Linked DNA regions of Rubinisphaera italica. The protein of the gene in region 2 binds, or shares a complex with, the protein of the main gene of each other region. Links are inferred from orthologs where the notes say so. Each region holds a gene or a part of one and is shown on either strand. Other genes may lie near its edges.

Region 1 (4,531 bases), 2.7 Mb from region 2 along the record:
GCGATTGTGATTGATCGTGACAACTGGGTGCTGTACGAGTTGTATCGCGCGTTTCCACAGAACGGAGGAGCCAGCTGGCAGGCCGATAGTGGAGCGATTTTCGATTTGAAGAAGAATACCAAACGTCCACGCGGGTGGACCAGCGCCGACGCTGCTGGTTTACCGATCTTTCCGGGATTAGTCCGCTATGAAGAAGTTGGAGAACTCAAAGAAATCCGCCACGCGATTCGCTTTACACTCGACAACACACGGCAAGCTTTTGTTCCACCTGCTTCGCACTGGGCCAGCAGTAACGATCATCCTCTGTTGCCACCACTGGGGATGCGTGTCCGCTTGAAGCAGGATTTTGACCTCAGCAAGTTTCCAGCCGACGTGCAGGTGATTCTGCAATGCCTGAAAACTTACGGCATGATTCTAGCCGACAACGGCAGCGACTGGTTCATCTCCGGCTCCCCCGATGAACGCTGGAACAACGACGAACTTCGCACATTGCGGCAGGTAAAAGTCAAAGACCTGGAGATCATCAAAATGGATGGGTTGATGACACCTTATAGCTTTTAAGGTATTAGATTTCATAGAATAGGGTGGTACGCCCCTGAGCATCGCGAAGTGCGTGGTCTTGTGCAATCGCCACGCCCATTACTTCGTTCGGGGACGTGCCACTCAACTTTTACGCCAGAATCGAATGCAATAAGGACGCCGAGGGGATCCCCTCATCCGGCCTTCGGCTACCGCTCCCCAAGGAGAATATAAGATTATTGCACTGCTAAGCAGCTGAACTTTTTCAAAAGAGGGTGGCTGGGGTCGTGGCGAAGCTCTCAGATTCGTGAAGTGTGGCACTGGCAGAACCAGTGGCACACAATTCGAAAACATTGGACTACGCTGCTCGTTCTCTCAACGCTGGTTGGGAATCATTCGCTTCTTCAAGCTGATCCAGCAAATTGCGAATCACCTGCTCGGCTTCTCGGCGGTCGTTTGTGCGGGATTGCTGTTCGGCTTCCCAATCTTTGCGGGCGGCAATCAGGCGGCTGCGTTCCTGCTCGGCAATCTGCTTTTGGTGTTCCCATTTGATCAAACCATCGGTCATCCAACGGCGGGTAGCCGTCTCGTGTTTTTTGATCTCCTCAAGATACTCGTGTAACTTGTTGAAATCGTCGCGCAGTGTACTCGCGATCGTTTCCACTTGCATACGACTCTCTTGAAAGTCACTTGAAAGTCGCTCATGCAATTCCTGCATCCGGCTTTCATCGACGTCTTTCCCAGAAGCGACGGCCAATTCCGAACGGAAGGCTTCGATTTGCATCCGAAGTAGCAAGGTCTCGCGATGTTTGTCTTCGATTTCCGTACGAACAAGTTGAATTCGTTCCTGCTGATGCAATAAAAACGCCTGCTGACGATGCAACTGGTCTTGCTGTTCCTGATGCCGATGATTGAGCTGCTGGCGTTGAATATGCCATTCATTCTGATCTCGTTCGAGGTCGGCACGTTGACGATTTGTGGCTTCGCGCTCCTGTTCCAACTGTGCTCGAACGACACTTTCTTCCCGGTCGAGAGCCTGTACACGAACTTCCAGAATCTGCCGTGCTTGAGCGGTCTGCTTCTTAACCATCCGATTTTGCTCGGCGAATTTTTGCAAAGCTGCCAGCGATTTTTGAGAATCCTCCCTGGCGATCCGCTTCTGCTGTTCTACTTGAGTGCGCAAGCGTTCCAGATGATCTTCCTGGAGTTTTAATCGGCGAGTCGCCTGTGCCTGTTGATGAGAGAGGTCTTCGAGTTGTGTCTGACAGAACTCTTCAAACTGCTGCCGTTTGTCGGCGAGCATTTCGTCCGTTTCCTGCTGAACACGTGCAATTTCTTCCAGACGGGTGGTGCGTAAATGTTCGACTTCGTCTTCCGTTTCGCGGAGTCGTTCTTCCTGCTGAGCTTTTTCGATTTGCCAGGTTTTTTGAGCAGCGATCAACTCTTCCTGATCAATTTCAATTTGACGGGCTTCGTCTTCGAGGCGTTGCTGACGGCGTTCGACGGTTGATTCCCGCTCGGTCACCATTTCTTCACGCTGATCGAGATCGAGCTGAGTTTGCTGGACCGATCGGGTGAATTTCTCCTGACGTTCGTCGAGCTCTCGAGCTTTTGCGTCGACCTTCTGTTCCCGATGATCGAGCTCAGTCAGCCGAATTCTCAACTGATCGAACACGCGGCCCGCTTCGGAAAGCAGGGCATCTGGGGCAGGTTCAACCGGTTTTGTGGCAGGAAATTGCGGGCGAACAGTGGACGATTCCTTCAAATCCACTCGCGGTCTGTGACCAATCGACTGAGCCTCGGTTTTCTGTGGAAAACGAGGGGCAACTGGCTTCTGAGATTCCTCCGCTGAGGATGCATCGCTCACGGGGACTCCTTTCCCTACGAGACTGTCATTTCGTGTCCGCAGTGCGAACTGTGCAATAATTGCAATAAATCGTTACAAGCACGAAGCGCAAGCGAGTGTGTGCATTCTGCGTCAAGGACACACTCGCTTGCGCTTCGTGCTTGTATTTTCATCTGCTGCAGGGATCCTCCCTGAGAACAAGTGAAAAACAGCTGCGTCACTGATAACGACAATGACGCAACTGATGTTCTCATTGCAACTTCCGTGATTATAGGTGTTTATCGAGAGTTGCTGCAAGCTGTTCTTTCGGAACGACTCCCGTCAAACGTTCGACCAGTTCGCCACCTTTGAAGACCATCAGAGTTGGAATCGCGCTGATGCCGTGTTCTGAAGCGGTATTCGGGTTATCATCGGTATTCAGTTTGCCGACGCGTGCTTTGCCTTCGTAATCGTTGGCGAGCTCTTCGATGGTTGGGGTCAGCATTTTGCAGGGGCCGCACCAGGGAGCCCAGAAATCGACGAGAACTGCCTGATCTCCCTGCAATACTTCCGTTGAGAAATTGTCATCGGTAAACTCAATCACATTACCACCGGCCATTTTCGTAATCCTTGATTTTCGTCAGCTTGTGCCGGTCTTGGACCCGCGTTCCTGAACTGTATTTTGATAAAAAGTAAATTGAATCGACAACGATTCAGTAATTCACCCTTCGACAGCGTTATTATAGAAGCGTCGATTGTGGTGTCAACATTTTCGGGAATCCCCCAGTTTTACTCATTTGACCTTTTGCCAGACTTCGCAGACTATGCAGTGTAAGAACAAAATGACAATCTTTAATAGCCATTCCAGTTTCACCCAGACGGTTGGTTGGCAATGTTCATTCCTCTTCTCACATGCAATGTTGCTACCCCTTGTGGTTATATGTGCAGTAGTTTTTCATGTAGAGATGACATGGGCACAGGAATCGCCATTTGGGATCTCGGAAACACAGGCGGTTTCTGTTGAGAATCTCAGTCCCTGGCTGACGGAGATTCCTCTGAAAATCAAACGCACGGGTTTCCTTCCGGAAGAGAATGAAACCTATTACCTCGTACTCGGTTACGCCAGTTCTGCGAATTCGAAAGAAGTTAAGGATGCAGCGACTGATTTTTTGAAACAACGCTGGGAGCAATCCAAGTATAGTCATCTCCCTTTTGAACAATTCCCGGTTTATGTCGATATGTACCTCAATCCAAAAGCCTATCAGGGGCGGCCGGTCACCATGTCCGGGCATCTACAGCGGACTGTCATCAGTGAGCCTGGCAAAAATGAACATGGTGTCGATCAACTTTGCGAAGCCTGGTTGTACACGGACGACTCTCAATCGAATCCAACCGTCGTGCTTTCCACGAGCTTTCCAGAGGGCATGCCCATTGGTGAGCAGGCGATCGATCATGTGACCGTCACAGGCTATATTTATCGCATGTATACTTACGAAGCTCGCGATACGGGCCGTTTTGCTCCTGTTTTGATGGCTAATCACATTCAATGGACACCTCCGCAGGCTAAAAATTCGTCCGACTATTCACTCCTGCAGATCATTTTCATCTTTGGACTATTGCTCGGACTAAGCCTCTTTATCGCCTTGGTGTTGCAGCAACGCTGGCTAGTGAAACGCGAACAGGAACGCATCGCTCAAAGTTTGCTGGAAGAAGAGCCGCCGAAGTTTTAACGATTTTGCTTTCCCAGGATTATTTATTCCTTACTTCAATATTTACTTGAATCAGATTTTTATTCGCAGATGACTTACCCTCCCTCCGAGCCCATTGCACATCCTGTTCGACTTGCCGTTCTAATCTCCGGCGGTGGGACGACACTTGATAATTTCATGACGAGGATTCAATCGGGAGAACTGAAAGCAGAGGTCTCACTGGTCATCGCTTCGCGTCCCGATTGTGGCGGCATCGAAAAAGCAAAACGGCACGGTTTGCCGTTGGAAATTCGCCCGCGAAAAGAGTTTAATTCCGTTGCTGAATTCAGTCAGTCGGTCTTTGAAGCCTGCCGTCGGCAGAATGTTGAACTTGTCATTCTCGGCGGCTTTCTGAGCCTGTTGGAAATCCCGGACGACTTTATGTGGCGAGTGATGAATATTCATCCATCATTGATCCCCGCATTTTGTGGACAGGGGT
Region 2 (5,446 bases):
TCCATCGTCTTCTCTTCATTATGCAATACGACTGGAATGATGGGGGAATTTTCTTGCCCAAGGACTTCAAAGCCAGATCTTTTCAGGTTAAGACGAAACTGGCGGGATTGGTTTCGTAACTTTGAGATTTGTTGCGGATGTGCCTGCAACTGTTTAATAGCCGCAGTCGCAGATGCACAGGCGGCTATTGATAAGCCGGTGGAAAACATCAGAGGGCGAGATGTGTTCCACAAGAGTTGGATGGTTTCTGCGGAACCGGCAACAAATCCACCTTGAGAACCGAGGGCCTTGCTAAGGGTGCCGATGCGGACGGGAATTCGCCGTTCGATGAGTTCAGCAGTCAATTCCCCCTGCTCACGAAACTGACCGATTAGACCTTGTCCGCTGGAGCCGTACACTCCAGTGGCGTGAGCTTCATCACAGATAAGATACGCATCGAACTCCTCAGCTAATTGCACCAGTTCCACCAGCGGAGCGTTTGTCCCATCCATCCCGAAAACGGTCTCTGTCACAATCCAGCGACGGCCCTGTATTGATTGGGCTTTCGTCAATTCCCGTCGAAGTGTCGTCATATCTTCGTGGCGATATACTCTCAGTTTTGCCTTGGAGAGTCGACAACCATCAATCAGACAGGCATGATTTAGACGATCACAGAAGAGGATGTCCTCTTCTTGAACCAGCGATGCAATCGCTCCCTGGCAAGCTGCGTATCCAGATGAGCAGAGCAGTATCTCATCTACCGACTCAAAGTTCCGCAGAGCATCGCACAAATCTTGATGCGCGGGTGTCCAACCGGAGATCAGTACGCTGGCACGAGCTCCAACACCATATTGCTCGATCGCTTTAATGGCTGCGGATTGAATCGCAGGATCAAGCGAGTAGCCATGATAATCGTTACTGGAAAAATCCCAGAGCTCCCGCCCTTCAATTCGACATCGCCCCTGACCAAGCGGCTCTACAACACGACGAGTTCGGAGCAAATTCTGTTCTTTGATCGCGTTGAGTCGATCCCGAACGTCATCGTGGAAGGAGTTGCTCACGGGATGTAGTCTTAATTCCGAGCTTTAACTTATTTTTATATTGGACTGCAGAAAAACGCGGATGAAAAAGAATCTCCGGGGTGGCGGGGGCGCTCCGCTACAGCGGAAGCCCCCGGAAGTTCGATGATTCGGGGGCTTCTCTTCGAGAGCGCCCCCGCCACCCGAGTTTAGTGTTTTCCGTAATTGTTCTAATACGAACCGGTGGGTGACTAGGGACGCAGCACAGCGAAGCCCCCATATTCGTCGCCATGCCAAGAGCCTATCTTTTATAAGGCAATCTCGTGCTGGCTAAGTCGTTCGTAACCCGTTTCTGTAATTAAATAATTGTGCTCAATCCGCATGCCCCCGGTTCCTTCTTCGTAGGCTCCCGGTTCGAGGGTGACGACATCGCCTGCCTGTAGGATGTCGGTGCTGTCGGGGACGAGTATCGGGGCTTCCGGGTGACCGAGTCCCAATCCGTGTCCGGCATGATGTGTGAAAACATCTCCCTTACCTGCATCCAGATAAGGCTGTTTGACATTCTTATAAACTTCAGCACAGGAAACTCCCGCTTTAAGAGTCTCTTCGCCCGCTTTCATGCCAGCCTGACAAATCGCAAACAATTCTTTCTGGCCTTCCGTCGGTTCTGTGACTGCGAAAGTGTTGGTGAAGTCACTACGGTAGCCGCACAGAACGACCGAATAATCGAGAACGAATAAGTCGCCAGACTGCAGTTTATAATCGGTCGGCAAGCCCCCCTGTTTCGGTGAGGTCGGCGTGCAGGCGCGGAAGTCGCCGTAAACCAGACCGGGGCGGCCGGCTGCTGCGATGGCGGCCTTTTGAACTTCTCGATAAATTTCGAACTCGGAAATCCCTTCCCGGATCACTTCGCGGGCGCGTGCCTGACCGGCAGCCCCGGCTTTCATGCAAACTTTCATCAACTCGATTTCATCGGCATCCTTGCTGCGTCGCATCGATCGCAAAGTTGTTCCCAGATCGAGCGACGTTGAGCATTTGTTTCTCTTATCCGATTCTCCAGAGACCGAATGCGATTCACGATCAGAAGCAAGCACTTCCCACGCTCCGACCGGCAACCACTCTGCTTCGACAGAACCGGAACGACCATAGAGTCGCTCCGAAACCTGCTTAACCGCATTGAATAATGCGTGATCGCGATTGATGACCGAATGCTTGTGATCGTACCAGGGTTCAATCACTTCATGATCGACATGCACTTCCGCGGCAGCTGAGCGGACTGAGAAATTATCTCCCAGCAAAGTCGCGCCTCGATCTCGTTCGAGCAGCAGTAAGCATCGTTCTCCCAGAGAAAAACTGAGCGGCTGGACCATGAAGTTCGAGAGATATTGCACGTGACGCGGATCAGCGATCAGCAACCATTCTAAATGTTCAGGCACGTTGCCCCACAGACGTTCGCGTCGTTTTTGGCAACCTTCTTTTGTCAGCATGATTATTCCTTAAACTGTTTCAATAATATGGGGTGGTGGAGGCGCTCCGCTTTAGCGGAAGCCCCCGGAAGTTCTATATTCGGGGGCTTCTCTTCGAGAGTGCCACCCGCCACCCTGCATCTCTATTCAATTCCCTGTGAGGCCAACCAGCGTTCAGCATCCAGTGCTGCCTGGCATCCACTGCCGGCTGCGGTGATGGCCTGTTTGTAGTAATCGTCGGCGACATCCCCGGCTGCGAAAACACCTTCCACACTCGTATTCGTCCGGAACGGGACCGTCCATTTCACATAACCATTTTCGTGGGTTTCGATTTGCCCATCCAGGAAATCGGTATTCGGTGTATGCCCAATCGCTGCAAAGTATCCGGTTACTTCCAGGTCTTCGGTTTTGCCTTCTTCGAGAGCACTTTCGATACGAACGCCCGTCACGCCTTTCTTCTCGTCGCCGAGAACTTCATTGATGACTGAGTTCCACTTCACTTCGATTTTCTCACTCGCCAATGCACGTTCAGCCATGATTTTACTGGCACGGAACTCATCGCGACGATGGACGATGTAAACTTTGGAGGCGAATTTTGTTAGGAAAGTCGCTTCTTCCATCGCGGAATCTCCTCCGCCAACCACAACCAGCGGCTGATTGCGGAATCGTGGCAAGGCTCCATCGCAAACCGCACAAGCGGAGACACCCATGTTTTTATAGCGTTCTTCGGAATCGAGTCCGAGATAATTTGCTCGAGCTCCTGTCGCAATAATCACAGCATGAGCGACAATCTCTTTTCCCTGAAGCGACTTCAGTTTAAAGGGACGCTCAGAAAGATCGCAGCTGACGATATCGTCGGTAATCACTTCTGTCCCAAAATTCGTCGCCTGCTTCCGCATCAGTTCCATCAGTTCCGGACCGCTCACGCCCTTCTTATGATGCGTAGACTTCAATTCCTCGGCTTTACGTTCATCGAAAGCGGTTTCGAAATAACTGGTCATGTCTCCTGATGGAAAACCGGCATAGTTCTCAACTTCTGTCGTCAAAGCCAGTTGGCCAAGCGGAAGAGTCCCTTTGAGGCGGTTATCTTCAGTGAAAGCCCCTTCGAAAACGAGAGGCTCCAGATTGGCACGAGCCGTATAAATGGCGGCAGACCAGGCAGCTGGCCCCGAACCAATGATGATGATATTACGCGGTTTATTTTCAGCCATGAGGGCGATCCTTGCTTGAAACAGTACAAATTCTTTTTGTTGAGTGAGTTGAAAAAGACGAAAAATCGGCTGTGAAGTTCATTCCGAGCAGCTGTGCTGGAGACTCAATGAGAAATTTTCTGATATCTCAATATGAACCATAATAATTACGCTTCTCAGCGGCAACTGTGAGCAAGTTCGCAATTAAGCGTGAGTTGTTCCAAACTGCTCTTTTCAAAATCCGCTAAATTCACAAGATTATGTCATTCAATAACAGTAATTTAGAATATTAGCTCACTCAGGGACTCAGGAATCGATGGCCATTCGCTTTTATAACTCGCTCACAAACCAGTCCGAAGACTTTCAGCCCCTCGAAGCAGGCATTGTTCGCATGTATTCCTGCGGGCCGACCGTTTACGACTTTGCACATATCGGCAACTTTCGATCTTTCCTCTTTGCCGACCTGATTCGTCGGTTTCTGGAAGTAATGGGTAATGATGTCACGCACATCATGAACATTACCGACGTCGGCCACATGACCGATGATCATCTCGCGGATGGTGGCGGCGAAGACAAAATGGAAGCAGCCGCCAAGCGTCTTAAGGAAGATAAGAAATCGGGCAAGGTACCGGATGGGGCCATCGAAAATCCCGATGATCCTTATCAGGTCGCCCAGTTCTTTACCGATGCCTTCCTCGAAGACTCCCGAAAGCTCGGCTTGAAAATTGCGTTTGAGTATCCAAAAAATATTCCGCATGCGACCAATCATATCGAAGATATGCAGGAGATGATTGACGAGTTGATCAAAAGTGGTCATGCGTACGTCGGACCGGATGGAGCTGTGTATTACAGTGTTGAAAGCTTTCCCAAATACGGCTCGCTGAGCGGAAACACACTCGATCAACTGCGAGAAGGTTCCGGCGGTCGGGTGCAGCAAAACGATCAGGCCAGCAAAAAGCACCCGGCTGACTTCTTACTCTGGAAGCCCGATCAGTCACACATTATGAAATGGGATTCGCCTTGGGGAATGGGTTATCCCGGCTGGCACATTGAGTGTTCGGTCATGGCTCGCAAGCTTCTGGGTCGCGATGTTATCGATATTCATACAGGCGGAGAAGATCTCATCTTCCCACATCATGAGTGTGAGATCGCTCAGAGTTGTGGAGCTTCCGGGGAAGACCATTTCGCCCGTTTCTGGATGCACGCTCGCTTCCTGATGGTCGAAGGCGAGAAAATGTCGAAGAGTAAGGGCAACTTCTACACGGTTCGCGATGTGCTCGGCGGCAAAGTGACCGGCCGTGAAGTTCACCCGGCTGTTTTGCGATACGAATTGATTCGCTCTCATTACGGCAGCAATATGAACTTCACCGAAAAAGGCTTGAAGGATTCTGCAGCTGCCGTCCGGAAATTGAATGAGTTCAACGCGATGCTCGAAGCAAAAACGGGTGGAGAAGTGGCTGAAGTCGATAATTCTCATCCCGTGCTGGCAGGATTCCTCGGAGCCCTCTCCGACAACCTCAACATTTCCGGAGCACTCGGTGTCCTCTTCCCCTGGATGTCTGGCCCACACGAAAACCCTCAGGAATCTTTGGCGGTGCTGCGAACAATCAACCGCATTCTTGATGTCGCCCCAATGGAACACGCGGAAGAATTGCAGTCGGAATCGAGTGATGCAGGCGGGTTCGATCCAGCCGAACTCTGTAAAGGCATTGACGAAGCCCGAGCTAATAAGGATTACGGTCGAGCAGACGAACTGCGAAACCAACTTCAGGATGCCGGTTACGAAGTGCGA

The links. The genes of interacting proteins can lie anywhere in the genome.
Region 1: the proteins of Pan54_RS24915 (region 2) and trxA are in contact, whole or in part, in a crystal structure (PDB 1F6M), measured with the Escherichia coli proteins. The link is inferred for Rubinisphaera italica from one-to-one orthologs.

The regions. Positions count from the first base shown.
Region 1 is NZ_SJPG01000001.1:3,796,481-3,801,011, reverse strand. What follows is about bases 1,299-4,278. They hold trxA (thioredoxin), read right to left. Parts: upstream 2,964-4,278; coding sequence 2,634-2,963; downstream 1,299-2,633. Other genes in these bases: purN (phosphoribosylglycinamide formyltransferase), read left to right, coding at 4,144-4,278; Pan54_RS14165 (hypothetical protein), read left to right, coding at 3,310-4,074; Pan54_RS14175 (hypothetical protein), read right to left, coding at 1,299-2,386. In the rest of the region: Pan54_RS14180 (hypothetical protein), read left to right, coding at 1-561; more of Pan54_RS14175, read right to left, coding at 878-1,298; more of purN, read left to right, coding at 4,279-4,531. UniProt on the Escherichia coli protein: Participates in various redox reactions through the reversible oxidation of its active center dithiol to a disulfide and catalyzes dithiol-disulfide exchange reactions.
Region 2 is NZ_SJPG01000001.1:6,501,815-6,507,260, forward strand. The notes cover bases 1,642-4,411. They hold Pan54_RS24915 (NAD(P)/FAD-dependent oxidoreductase), read right to left. Parts: upstream 3,676-4,411; coding sequence 2,608-3,675; downstream 1,642-2,607. Other genes in these bases: Pan54_RS24910 (M24 family metallopeptidase), read right to left, coding at 1,642-2,485; cysS (cysteine--tRNA ligase), read left to right, coding at 3,971-4,411. Outside these bases: Pan54_RS24905 (aminotransferase class I/II-fold pyridoxal phosphate-dependent enzyme), read right to left, coding at 1-1,040; more of Pan54_RS24910, read right to left, coding at 1,307-1,641; more of cysS, read left to right, coding at 4,412-5,446.